One region of the Dechloromonas sp. TW-R-39-2 genome, then DNA from elsewhere that is predicted to be linked to it. Evidence: predicted binding sites of a transcription regulator. Region 1 holds the regulator's gene; each other region holds the start of a gene.
The links. The regulator sigma-54, encoded in region 1, starts transcription at its own class of promoters, with help from an activator protein. The targets are predictions, from matches to a motif close to TGGCACGCTTNCTGCTNA.
Positions count from the first base shown of each region.

Region 2: the regulator sigma-54 is predicted to act here: its motif matches at 1,598-1,615, upstream of GBK02_RS07090 (circularly permuted type 2 ATP-grasp protein).
Region 3: the regulator sigma-54 is predicted to act here: its motif matches at 1,410-1,427, upstream of GBK02_RS14845 (prepilin-type N-terminal cleavage/methylation domain-containing protein).
Region 4: the regulator sigma-54 is predicted to act here: its motif matches at 1,420-1,437, upstream of GBK02_RS02055 (TorF family putative porin).

Region 1 covers NZ_CP045202.1:310,271-313,687, forward strand. Annotated here, with positions in the region: gene hprK (HPr(Ser) kinase/phosphatase) at 1-660, opposite strand, end outside; gene ptsN (PTS IIA-like nitrogen regulatory protein PtsN) at 670-1,116, opposite strand; gene hpf (ribosome hibernation-promoting factor, HPF/YfiA family) at 1,171-1,494, opposite strand; gene GBK02_RS01550 (RNA polymerase factor sigma-54) at 1,510-2,979, opposite strand; gene lptB (LPS export ABC transporter ATP-binding protein) at 3,008-3,417, opposite strand, start outside.
Region 2 covers NZ_CP045202.1:1,477,205-1,480,621, reverse strand. Annotated here, with positions in the region: gene GBK02_RS07095 (alpha-E domain-containing protein) at 1-146, opposite strand, end outside; gene GBK02_RS07090 (circularly permuted type 2 ATP-grasp protein) at 149-1,561, opposite strand; gene GBK02_RS07085 (acetyl-CoA C-acyltransferase family protein) at 1,765-2,946, opposite strand; gene GBK02_RS07080 (CobD/CbiB family protein) at 2,970-3,417, opposite strand, start outside.
Region 3 covers NZ_CP045202.1:3,068,958-3,072,374, forward strand. Annotated here, with positions in the region: gene GBK02_RS14840 (PglL family O-oligosaccharyltransferase) at 1-840, opposite strand, end outside; gene GBK02_RS14845 (prepilin-type N-terminal cleavage/methylation domain-containing protein) at 957-1,361, opposite strand; gene GBK02_RS14850 (HD family phosphohydrolase) at 1,566-3,152, opposite strand; gene GBK02_RS14855 (cyclic nucleotide-binding domain-containing protein) at 3,196-3,417, opposite strand, start outside.
Region 4 covers NZ_CP045202.1:423,573-426,989, forward strand. Annotated here, with positions in the region: gene GBK02_RS02045 (YifB family Mg chelatase-like AAA ATPase) at 1-1,002, opposite strand, end outside; gene GBK02_RS02050 (accessory factor UbiK family protein) at 1,008-1,250, opposite strand; gene GBK02_RS02055 (TorF family putative porin) at 1,494-2,264, shown strand; gene glnK (P-II family nitrogen regulator) at 2,350-2,688, shown strand; gene GBK02_RS02065 (ammonium transporter) at 2,699-3,417, shown strand, end outside.

The sequences.
Region 1 (3,417 bases):
TTCGCCGAAAATAGTCCGGATATTCAGCAAGCCCAGACCGCGAACCTCCAGGAAGTCGCGCAACATGCCGGGGCAGCGTCCTTCTATCGTGGTCGGTGCAATACGGGCCATTTCGACTACATCGTCGGCGACCAGACCGTGGCCACGCGAAATGAGCTCAAGCGCCAGTTCTGATTTGCCAACCCCGGAATCGCCGGTGATCAGCACGCCCATGCCCAGCACATCCATGAATACACCGTGCAGATTGACCGTATCAGCCAGTCGGGCAGACAGGTAAATGCGCAACAGATCAATCACTGCCGAGCAGGGCTTGGGGGACAAAAGTAGCGGCGTATTCGTCTGCTTGCAGGCATCGATCAGGATATCCGGCGGCGTCAGACCATCGGCAACGATAACTGCTGGTGGCAGGGCCGCAAGCAGGTCGAGAAACATCTGCGCGAACCGACGCTCTCCGATCCGGAAAGCCCAGTCATATTCGGCCTGTCCCATGACCTGCAGTCGTTCGGGGTGAATGATGTTGATGTGCCCAACCACATCGGCACCATAGTTGTTCGACAACTTGATCTCGATGTTGCGTTCGGCCTGCTGCGCCATCATCCAGCTAAGCAGCAGCTTTTCCCGATTATCTTCGTAGAGCTGGGTCAGGCTGATGTGGCGCACGAAATTGGCTCAGACCTGAAACAGGGTAACCACAGCGGCAGGGTCGGTTGCCGCAAGCAAGGCTTCCCGGAAGGGCTTTTCGGCAAAGCGCTGGGCCAATTCGGAAAGAATCTGGAGATGTTGTTCTGTCGCCTGTTCTGGAACCAGCAGCACGAACAGGAGATTGACCGGACGCCCATCCGGCGAGTCGAACGGTACGGGCGTTGCCAGACGCAAGAAAGCACCGGCAGCCTGCTTGAGGCCCTTGATCCGACCATGCGGAATGGCAATACCTTGCCCAAGACCGGTCGAACCCAGTTTTTCACGGGCAAAGAGGCTTTCGAAGACAACTGCACGGGCAAGCCCGAGATGACTCTCGAAAAGCATGCCGGCCTGTTCGAAGACCCGCTTTTTGCTGCCTGCCTCAAGATCAAGAAGGACCTGTGTGGCTGACAGAATATTGGCTAAGGGGTTCATAGGAAAATTCAGTGATGCATGGGCCGCAGCGCGGTGGCTGCGGCCGAACGGCAATTATTCTGCCGCGAGAATGACAGGCTTTTCACCGCGATGGTGATCCTGAACTTTTTGCTTGTATTTCTGGACCTGGCGATCAAGCTTGTCAAACATGGAGTCAATCGCTGCGTAGAGATCGTCACCGGACTCTTCGACATGCATGTCCTTGCCCGGAACGTGGACGGTCACTTCTGCTTTCTGCTTGAGCTTCTCGACAGACAAAATCACGTTAACGCCGGTGACTTTATCGAAATGGCGAACAACAGGGTCAAGTTTGTTTTCAACGTACTCGCGCAAAGCAGGGGTAACGTCGATATGGTGACCAGTGATCTGCAGATTCATGCTTTTCTCCTCTCTCTACAGGGTCTTGCGTAAATTGACCGGCGGGATGTTAAGCGATTCACGGTATTTGGCTACTGTGCGTCGGGCTACAACGATTCCCTGCTGGCCTAGTATTTCGGATAATTGGCTATCCGACAAGGGCTTCTTGCCATCTTCTGCGCCGATCAGTTGTTTGATCAGTGCCCGGATGGCCGTTGCAGAACACGCACCACCGGTATCGGTGGCAACGTGACTGCCAAAAAAGTATTTCAATTCAAAGATACCGCGCGGCGTGGCCATGTATTTCTGGCTGGTAACGCGTGACACGGTCGACTCGTGCAAACCGAGAATATCGGCAATCTCGCGCAACACGAGCGGACGCATCGCCACTTCGCCATGCTCGAAAAACTGGCGCTGACGATCGACGATCGCCTGGGTGACGCGGTGAATCGTTTCAAACCGTTGCTGAACATTCTTGATCAGCCAGCGTGCTTCCTGTAGCTGGCCGGTCATGTTGCCGTTTCCACGACGCTGGCGTGACAGGATTTCAGCGTACAACCGATTGATCCGCAAACGCGGATAGGCATCCGGATTGATATAGGCGGTCCACTTTCCCTTGAGCTTGCGAACCATCACATCCGGGGTGATATAGCGTGCTTCAATGGCTGCGAAACGTGCGCCCGGGCGAGGATCAAGGCTGACGATCAAACTGTGTGCCGCTTTCAGGGCGGGATCTTCGCAATCCGTCAGACGACGGATTTTGGCAAAGTCGCGGGCGGCGAGTAATTCAAGGTGTTGCTCGACAATGGTCAGCGCCAGGTTGCGCACCGAAGTTTCCGGCAAAACCTTCAGCTGCAGGGCGAGGCATTCTTTCGGCCCACGCGCACCGATACCTGTCGGATCAAAGCTCTGGATATGGCGGAGCGCAATTTCCAGTTCCTCCAGCTCGATTTCATACTCGGGCGGCAGGGTTTCCCATAACTCGTCGAGAGGCGCCGAGAGATAGCCATCATCATCAAGCGCTTCGATCAGGAAACGCACCAGGCTGCGATCCCGGTCCGACAACTGGGTCATGCCCAATTGCCAGCCGAGGTGATCGCGCAAACTGGTTGTTGCGGCATGGATGTCGTGGCTGTCGCTGTCATCGTCTTCATCGCGACCTGCCCCGGTATAGGTACCGGCATCGGATGACCAGCGATCGTCATCGACGTCGGATGGCGCACTCGGAATATCCTGCTCGCGCTCTTCACGCGCATCCCGTTCGTCGCGCTCAGCCCGCTGTTCGCGCTCACCCTCATCGCTCTTCGGCGCATCGAATTGCTGAGCCGAAGAATAAGACTCCGTTCCGGCGTCATCATCCCGTTCAAGCATCGGATTCTCAAGCAGATAGCGCTCGATTTCCTGCTGCATCTCGATCGTCGATAGTTGCAGCAACTTGATCGATTGCTGCAACTGTGGCGTCAGGGCCAGATGCTGGGAAAGCTTGAGTTGAAGTGCCGGTTTCATCGAATGGGGTAGGGACGCTGCTTATCGGTCAGAGCTTGAAATGCTCGCCAAGGTAAACCTTGCGCACACTTTCATTATCAACGATTTCATCCGGACGGCCAGCGGCCAGAACGCGCCCCGCACTGATAATGTAGGCGTGATCGCAAATACCCAGGGTTTCACGCACGTTGTGATCGGTGATCAGTACCCCGATGCCCCGCTCCTTGAGGAAACGGATGATTTTCTGGATTTCAAGTACCGCAATCGGGTCGACCCCGGCAAACGGCTCATCCAGCAGGATGAAGCGCGGGCTGGTTGCCAGGGCCCGGGCAATTTCGACACGCCGGCGCTCGCCGCCGGAAAGCGCTGCAGCATTGACGTGACGGACATGGCCGATATGCAGTTCGCCGAGCAAACCCTCCAGTCGGTCATTCAACTCTTTCTCGGGCAGATCGAGCA
Region 2 (3,417 bases), 1.2 Mb from region 1:
ATCGCATTCCAGTTCTGGTTGGCTGCATCGAGCGATTGCGGGACGAGCGACATTTGCCAGGTGACATCGAGCAAGCGGGCGAGGTTCTCGGCCCGTTCGATATAGCGGGACATCCAGAACAGGTGGTCGGCAGTACGGGAAAGCATGATCAGTCCTCCAGAATCCAGGTGTCTTTGGTACCGCCACCCTGAGATGAATTGACGACGAGGGAGCCCTCGGTCAGCGCAACGCGCGTCAAGCCGCCCGGCACCATGTTCACGCACTGGCCGGAAGACAGTACGAAGGGGCGCAGGTCGAGATGGCGCGGGGCAATTCCCGACTCGACGAACGTCGGGCAGTTGGACAGGGCCAGCGTCGGCTGGGCAATGTAGCCATCCGGTTTGGCGATCAGCAACTGGCGGAAACGCTCGATTTCATCCTTGCTTGCGGCCGGACCGACCAGCATGCCGTAACCACCGGCACCATGCACTTCCTTGACGACCAGCTTGGGCAGATTGGCCAGCACATAAGACAACTCATCCGGCTTGCGGCACATATAGGTCGGCACATTGTTCAGCGTCGGCTCTTCACCGAGGTAGAAGCGGATCATCTCCGGCACATAGGGGTAGATCGACTTGTCGTCAGCCACACCGGTCCCGATGGCATTGGCCAGCGTCACATTGCCGGCCTGGTAGGCGCGCAGGATGCCAGGCACGCCAAGAGCGGAATCGGCCCGAAAAACAAGCGGATCGAGGAAGTCATCGTCAATCCGGCGATAGATCACATCGACGCGCTGCGGACCTTGCGTCGTCTGCATGTAGACGACTTCATCCTTGACGAAGAGGTCGCGCCCTTCGACCAGTTCGACACCCATCTGCTGGGCCAGGAAAGTGTGCTCGAAATAGGCGCTGTTGTAGGCGCCAGGCGTCAGCACGACAACCGTCGGGTCACTCACGCCATTCGGCGCCACGGCACGCAGCTTCTCCAGCAACAGGTCCGGATAATGCTGAACCGGCGCCACCTTGTGTTTGGCAAACAACTCGGGGAAGAGGCGCATCATCATCTTGCGGTCTTCCAGCATGTAGGAAACACCGGAGGGAACGCGCAGATTGTCTTCGAGCACGTAAAACTCACCGGCGCCGGCCCGGACGATATCGACGCCGGCAATGTGGGCATACACCCCACCCGGCACATCGACGCCCTTCATGATCGGGCGATACTGGGCATTGTTCAGGATCTGCTCGGCAGGAATCTTGCCCGCCTTGAGGATTTCCTGATCATGATAGATATCGTGCAGGAACATGTTCAGCGCCTTGACCCGCTGGCGCAGGCCTGCCTGCATGGCCTTCCATTCAGCCGATGGAATGATGCGCGGAATGATGTCGAAAGGAATCAGCCGCTCTTTACCGGCTTCTTCACCGTAGACCGCGAAAGTAATGCCGACCCGGTGAAAAGCCAGGTCCGCCTCCGCCCTCTTCCGGGCAATACGCTCTGGCGGCGTCGCCTTGAGCCATTCATCGTACCCTTGGTAATGGGCTCGTACGCCGCCGTTGGCGTCGATCATTTCGTTGTAGAAGTTCATAGTGGACTCTTCGCTGAGGATGCTCTCATCAGGGATTCAGCAGGTTCCATGCCACTGTCAAAAACATCGACAAATCAATATATTAGAATTCAAAGCCGGAGACTGATGCCCCATGGCAGTGCGCGCACAGATCAAACTGGTGCAAATAAAAAACCCGCCGGATCGCTCCGGCGGGTTTTGGGTAAAGCAGCTTGCAGGAGCGATCAGGCGCGTTCGAAAATAACCGCGATACCTTGACCACCACCGATACACATCGTGACCAGTGCGTACTTGCCGCCAACGCGTTCCAGTTCGTACAGCGCCTTGGTGGCGATGAAGGCACCGGAACAGCCAACCGGGTGACCGAGAGCGATAGCGCCGCCGTTCGGGTTCGTCTTGGCAGGATCGAGGCCGAGCAGCTTGGAAACAGACAGAGCCTGGGCAGCGAAAGCTTCGTTCGACTCGATGACATCCATCTGGTCGAGCGTCAGGCCAGCCTTTTTCAGCGCCAGCTTGGTGGCCGGAACCGGACCTTCGCCCATCACATCGTTCGGCACGCCGGCAACAGCGTAGGAAGCGATACGGGCCATGGCCTTCTGGCCAGCCTTGGCAGCCACGTCAGCAGCAGCCAGCACGAAGAAGGCAGCGCCGTCGTTGATACCGGAAGCGTTACCGGCAGTAACCGTACCGTCCTTCTTGAAAGCCGGCTTCATCTTGGCCAGGGATTCCAGCGTGGTACCGGCCTTGACGTATTCGTCGGTGTCGAACACCACGTCGCCCTTGCGGGTCTGCTTGACGATAGGAACGATCTGCGACTTGAAGTGGCCGGCAGCAATGGCGGCGGCAGCACGACGCTGCGATTCGACAGCGAAAGCATCCTGGGCTTCACGGGTAATACCGTGCTTGGCAGCCAGATTTTCAGCCGTGATACCCATGTGGCCGACGCCGAACGGGTCGGTCAACACGGCAACCATCGAGTCAACTGCCTTGGTGTCACCCATGCGTGCACCGGAACGCAGTGCCGGCATCAGGTAGGCGGCCTTGGACATGACTTCAACGCCACCGCCGATACCGTAGTCGGCATCACCCAGCATGACGTTCTGGGCGGTGGTGACAATGCCTTGCAGGCCGGAAGCGCACAGGCGGGAAACCTGCATGGCGACGGAGTCCATCGACAGGCCAGCCTGGATGGAGGCAACGCGCGAAACGTAAGCGTAACGGGAGTCGGTCGGCATCGTCGTGCCAACAGTTACATAATTGATTTGCTGCGGATCAACGTTGGAACGGGCAACCGCTTCCTTCATGACGATACCGGCCAGTTCGGTCGATTCGAAATCAGCCAGGGAACCACCAAAAGAACCAATCGGGGAACGAACTGCACTCAGAACGACAACATCTCTGCTCATGTAAACCTCCTGAAAAGAATTATTCAGCCCACCAGACTGGCAAGCCCCAACAAAAACAGCAACAACATCCACAGCACCGTGGCTCGCCAGACGAGACCGACGGCACTTTGCATGAAATCCACATCGGCCGGATCACCCAGACCAAGTTCGGCACGGTCGGAAACCTCGCTGTCATCGACCACTGGCCGGCCAAGCTGCACACCGAGCGCACCTGCACCGGCGGCCAGAACGATACCGAGATCACGATCCGGCCACTGCCCCGCCTGAGTACGCCAGCAATAAGCGGCATCCTCAAAATCGCCCACAATGGCGAAGGCTGCGGCAGTTGCGCGAACGGGCAACCACTCGATCATACCGAAAACCTGTCGCGAGAACACGGAGAAATCATTCCCTTCGACTAGATGGTTCTTCTTCCACTGGACATAAACGATGGCGGAGATACGGTAAAGAACCGCTCCACACGGGCCTGGC
Region 3 (3,417 bases), 700 kb from region 1:
GAACGGCTGCTTAAGACTCGCTTCAAGCAGCATTTTCCATGCAACCAAACGCGAACTCTCATAAAGGTCGCGATGCTCACCGACTCCGCCCGCTCCGACAGAGTCTGCGACGGAAAACAAAAATATTCCTGTAAAAAAAACAACAGCCAAAAAACAAGCCATTTGAAGATACTGCCGGCCCACCAATGTTCGAAAATAGCATGTACAAAAGAGCAACAGCAAGAATCCAAGCCAAGCAGAGCGCGACTCGGTTAAAGCCACCCCCAAGAACAAATAGCAACACAAAATAACAGCAACAATAGGGTTAAGCACTTTCTTCGCCCAGCCCCACGAACAAGCAACCACTCCCAGCAATAGGAGAGAAGCCAATTGATTAGGCTGCGCCATATTCGCGTAGTATCGACCAGAGGCTCGCAAAAGCCATGGGCGATACGTATCACCATCCAACCATTGCAACAACTGCATTGATGTGGATATTAGCGCCGCAAACCCAATCGCCAAAAACAGAAAATTAAGACACTGATCCCCACCCTGCCGAACCCAGACAAAACCCAGAACTATCGAGCAGAGCAAACCGAGCAAATACGCAAAGTTAATCCACGCCGAGCCGAAATGATAAATGGTCCCAATCAAATACTGGCCAATAGGAACAAAGGCCAATAACACAAAGAATAAAACAGGCAAAGCCAATGGAAATGGCGAGTTATTTTTATAAAACACATACCCAGCGACAGCAACCAATACAATGGATGCCCACGCGTCACTATGAAAGCTCAACCATGGCAAAACATGATTTGGCATTAGCCATGTCAATGAAAATGCCAATGCAGAAACAACCAACCAAAGTCTGCTAATCAAAATGATCCCGAGCTCTTAAATTTTTCCAAACAAAAAGGGAGCATTCCTGCTCCCTTTTTAAAGTTATTAATATCAAAATATATTAAATCACGTGAGGCTCACTTGCAGGAAGCTGGCATCCATTTGGATGGAGTTCCCGTACAGCCCCAGCCTGTAATTGCATTACCAGAAATTGTTGGAGTCAGGTTGATGGTTGTGTCATCCGCTGCAAGAATAAATCCCTTAACTTGAATCGCACCTGTCGTTGCATTAACAGTCAAAGTTTTAGCATATTTCGTTGCAACAAAACCTGTGGCACACTGATCCAACAAACTCGCTCCATTGGTAGATACACCTTCGGTTACACAGGTACGTGCGCCACTTGCTGCCAAAATAACTTCAGATGCTTTGGCTCGATTGGTGTAATCCTGGTAAGCCGGCAGAGCGACGGCCGCCAAGATACCGATAATGGCGACAACGATCATCAGTTCGATCAGGGTAAAACCTTGTTGAACACGCTTCATTTGAATCTCCTTTGTTTGCAAAAGGCGGGAAAAACCGCTGCTAAACCTTAATCACTTTCCATGCCAGGGCAAAAATACTGAGCCACAAAAAACAAAATGGCTTTATTTTCAAGCAACTGGAAGAAAACAAAAAAACAAAAGCGTGAACCGAAGTCTGGCACCTGACAAAAAACGTCACATCAGCACAACCTTTTCAGGCAGTTTTCAGCAATCCACCTGCTCCGCCAAGAGATAGCTGGCGGCATACTTCCTGAACACCTCGCCCTGGACAAAGACATCGAACAGGTCCGGGTCGATATGGCCGCCTTTCTTGAAGTTTTCCATGATGCCCAGTGCCTGGGTGAGTTTCATGGCTTCCTTGTAGGGGCGGTCTTTCGCGGTCAACGCTTCGAAAATATCAGAAATGCCCATCATCCGGGCCTGCCAGCTCATTTCGTCACGCTTCAGCCCTTTCGGGTAGCCTTTGCCATCCATCCGCTCGTGGTGGCCGCCGGCGTATTCCGGCACATTGCGCAGATGTTTCGGCCAGGGCAGTTGTTCCAGCATGCGGATCGTCGCGACGATGTGGTGGTTGATGATTTCACGCTCATTCTGGGTCAGCGTGCCGGCGCGAATGGTCAGGTTGTCGAGTTCGTCGGCTGACAGGAAATCAGTTTCGACGCCCGCCGGATTGGTCCACCGGTACTTGCCGGCCATCGCCTTGACCCGTTCGATCGCCTCGTCACTCATTCGCTCGCCACCGATATTGGCCTGGCGCAAAAAGTCGCGGTCGACATCGCATTCGCGGCAAAAATCGAGCAAGGCACGCTCGGCTTCAGCCGCCTCCTGGCCGCCCGCGATCTGACGCCATTTGCGGATTTCGGCATCGCGCTTGACGATCTCGAAACGCGTATCGATCAGATCGATCCGGTCATAGATCGTTTGCAGCTTGGTCGCCTTGTCGACGACATGAACCGGCGTCGTCACCTTGCCGCAATCATGCATCAGCGCCGCGATGCGCAGCTCGTACCTGTCCTTGTCGGTCAGCTTGAAGTCGGCAAGCGGGCCTTCCATCGTCGCATCGACCGCATCGGCCAGCAGCATGGTCAGTTCGGGAACGCGCTGGCAGTGACCGCCGGTGTGGGCCGATTTTTCGTCGATGGCCAGATTGATCAGCTTGATGAATGATTCGAACAGCGTTTCCAGTTGCTCGACCAACTGGCGATTGGTCAGCGCAATCGCTGCCTGCGAGGCCAGCGACTCGGCCAGCCGCTGGTCGGCCTGCGAAAACTCGGTCACCTCGCCACTGCCCGTCTTCAGTGCATTGATCAGTTGCAGCACGCCGATGATTTCACCTTCGTGGTTTTTCATCGGCACGGTGAGAAAGGATTGCGAGCGATAGCCGGTGCGCTCGTCGAATTTGCGCGTTCCCGAAAAATCGAAGCCTTGTGCGGCATAGGCATCGGAAATATTCACCGTTTTACCGTGAAGCGCGGCATACGCCGCAACCAGGGTGTTGTTCGGTGAGCCATCCGGGTTGTAGAGCGGCAAATCGGGAAACTTGCCGGAGGTCGATTGGCCGCTACTGCCGCCGAAGGCAATATTCAGAGAATCGGTCCGGACAATTTCGAAATGCAGCGACTGGCCATCCTCTGCCAGCAGATAAAGCGTACCGCCATCGGCGCGGGTAATGGCCTTCGCGGCGAGGAGGATTTTCTCAAGCAACAGGTTGATATCGCGTTCATTTGAAAGCGATGCCCCGATATCGTTGAGCTGTTCAAGCCGGCGAAAAAGATCCTGAATGGTTTCCATGACTACCCCCGATTGGCTGCTGACAGCCGGTTCTTTGCGGCACTCATGCGCCGCTCCCGAGCAAGCCATCCTGCAACCAGAAAGCCTTGAAGCCGCGCTGGGCAAGCAGGAAGGCGGCTGCCGAGCTGCGCCGCCCGGAACGGCAATAAACAATGTATTCACGTGATTGATCAAGCAGGCCAAAGGCCGAGCGAATTTCGCTCAAGGGCAAGTTGACCGCGCCAGGCAAGCCATTTTCGGCAAACTCGGCGGCGTAGCGCACGTC
Region 4 (3,417 bases), 110 kb from region 1:
GGCAGGAAATTCAGCATGCCGGGCGGCACGGGCAATGTGCACACGGCCGGACTCCAGCGGTTCGCGCAGGGTTTCAAGGACCTTGCGATCAAATTCGACCAGTTCATCGAGAAAAAGCACGCCCTGATGTGCCAGGCTGATTTCGCCTGGGCGGGGCGGATTGCCGCCGCCAACCAGCGCGACGGCAGATGCTGTGTGATGAGGCTGGCGATAGGGTCGGACGCCGAAGTTTTCCGGTCGGAACAGGCCGGTGAGGGACAGCACGGCCGCCGAACTGCGTGCCGCATCGGGATCGAGGGCTGGCATCAGGCCGGGCAGGCGGGCCGCCAGCATCGACTTTCCTGAGCCAGGCGGACCGATCATCAGCAGCGAGTGATTTCCAGCGGCAGCGATTTCCAGCACACGTTTGGCTTGTGTCTGACCGCGCACTTCATTCAAGTCGGGGAAAACCGGCGCTTTTCTGTCGTCGACCGCGACAGCTCGGGGTAAAGCCTGCTGGCCGCCCAGATGTGCGCAGACTTGAAGCAGGGAGCGGGCGGCAAAAATATGATCGCTCCCGGTCAGGGCGGCTTCGTGAGCGCTGCTTTCGGGCAGGATGAAGGCCTTGCCCTGGCCTGTCTGGAGTGCCATGGCCAGTGCGCCGCGAACCGGACGTAATTCCCCGGAAAGAGACAACTCGCCGGCAAATTCGTAATCAGCCAGTGCGCGGGCCGGAATCTGGCCGCTGGCAGCAAGGATGCCGAGAGCGATTGGCAGATCGAAACGGCCCGACTCTTTTGGTAAATCGGCCGGGGCAAGGTTGACCGTGATGCGCTTGCTCGGGAATTCAAAGCCGGAATTGACGATGGCAGCGCGCACGCGGTCGCGCGCTTCCTTGACTTCGGTATCCGGCAGGCCGACCAATGCAAAACTGGGCAGGCCACTGGCCAGATGAACCTCGACGATGACCGGTGGGGCGTTGAGACCGTCAAGCCCTCGGCTGTGAGCGACGGCTAGCGCCATGTGGATTACTCGCCCGAGCGGGCTTTTTCCAGGGCCTCGACACGGGCTTCGAGTTGCTTGAGCTTCTCGCGAGTGCGGGCCAGCACCTGAGCCTGAATATCAAACTCTTCGCGGGTGACCAGATCAAGCTTGGAAAACATGCCGCTCATGACGGCCTTGGCGTTTCTTTCGATGTCCTTGGCGGGTGAGCTGGCCAGCAGGGCGCTCATCTTGGCGCCGATTTCTTCCATGGTTTTGGGGTCGAGCATGAGGTTCCTCCGTGATCGGCCAGTGTAACACAGCGGCGTAAGTCACTTTTCAGGATGGCCGCTCGTCGGTGGTGCGGGCAATAAAGTCTACGCACTCGATTGGTGCGTCTGTTTTCGGTTGGGAGCCGTAATCGCAGGGAGATCCTTTGATTTTGATCAAAAATGAGGCTGGCACGCCTCCTGCTACTGTTGAGCTGCATAAAACATTTTTGTTTATTTTATTTTGCTTGCAGGAGAGAAACCATGAAGAAATCACTGATTGCCCTGGCTCTGGTTAGTGCCTTTGCTGTTCCGGCCTTCGCCGAAGATGCTGCCCCGGCTCCGGCCCTGACCGCCAATGTTGGCGTCGTTTCCGACTACGTTTTCCGCGGTATCAGCCAGAGCCAGCACCAGCCAGCCCTGCAAGCCGGTGTCGACTATGCCCATTCGAGCGGCCTGTATATCGGCGCCTGGGGTTCTTCGATTGAATGGACCGACCGCAAGGACCTCCAGGTTCAGAAGGGTAACCGTGTCGAGCTCGACCTTTACGGCGGCTACAAGGGTGCCATCGGTGATTTCGGTTATGACGTCGGTGCTATTCGTTACTTCTACCCAGGCCAGTTTCAGGGTGCCGCCGGCGTGACGGCAAACACGACCGAAGCCTATATCGGTGGTAGCTGGAAGATCGTCAGCCTGAAGTACAACCACGTTGTTTCCAACAGCATTTTCAACTGGGGTGGTACTGCGGCCGATGCGAAGACGCAAGGTTCCAACTACACCGACCTGACGGTGACCTACCCGGTTGATGAAACGTTCAACCTGATCGCTCACCTCGGTCGTCAGAACATCAAGAACTACGGTGCTGCTTCCTACACCGACTGGAAGCTGGGCGCTACCAAGGATGTTGGCTTCGGTGTCGTGGGTCTGGCTTATACCGATACCACGGCCAAGGGCAAATCCGGTGAAGCCTACAACTGGGCAACCAAGGATGCATCCAAGGGCGTTCTGGCAGCGTCTTTCACCAAAACTTTTTAATTTGACTTAAGCCTTTTTCCACCGTGGGTGACCCGGCCGGCACCGGCGGTGGAAAACAAGCTAACAATCTACTGGGGAATTATTCATGAAATTCGTAACCGCCATCATCAAGCCATTCAAGCTTGACGAAGTGCGTGAAGCACTGTCTGCCATTGGCGTGCAGGGCATCACCGTCACTGAAGTGAAGGGTTTCGGCCGGCAAAAAGGGCATACCGAACTGTATCGGGGCGCTGAATATGTCGTCGATTTCCTGCCGAAAGTGAAAATCGAGGCTGCCGTGAAGAGCGAGCAGCTGGATCAGGTGATCGAAGCGATCGAAAAATCGGCCAGCACCGGCAAGATCGGTGACGGCAAGATTTTTGTCTTCGACGTTGAGCAGGTTGTTCGTATCCGGACCGGCGAAACCGGTACCGATGCCCTTTAAGGAGCAAACCATGAAACGCCTATTTGCATTGCTTGCTCTGGTCGGTGCCGTTACCTTCGGCGCACCGGCCTGGGCTGAAGAAAAGGAAGCAGCGACCCCGGTTGCCGCCGCCGTTGCAGCCCCCGCGGCTGTCGCTGCAGCTGCGCCAGCCGCAGCTACCCCGGTTGCTGCTCCGGCAGCTGCACCCTTGGTCCCCAACAAGGGTGATAACGCCTGGGTCATGGTCAGTGCTGCACTGGTCATTCTGATGTCGATTCCGGGTTTGGCCCTGTTCTACGGTGGCCTGGTGCGCACCAAGAACATGTTGTCGGTGCTGATGCAGGTGTTCGTCACCTTCTCGCTGATTTCCGTTCTCTGGGTGATCTACGGCTACTCCGCCGCATTCACCGAAGGCAACGAGTTCTTCGGCGTGCTCGACAAGCTCTTCCTCAAGGGTGTGACTGTCGAATCGGTGGGCGCAACCTTCTCCAAGGGCGTTGTCATCTCCGAGCTGGCTTTCGTCATCTTCCAGGGCGCTTTCGCAGCGATTACCTGTGGTCTGATCGTCGGTGCCTTTGCTGAACGTGCCAAGTTTGCCGCGATCCTGGTCTTCATGATCATCTGGTTCACGCTGTCATACATTCCGATGGCTCACATGGTCTGGTATTGGGCCGGTCCGGATGCCTACATCGATGCTGCGGCTGGTGAAGCTGCTGCCAAGACGGCTGGTTTCCTGTTCCAGAAGGGCGC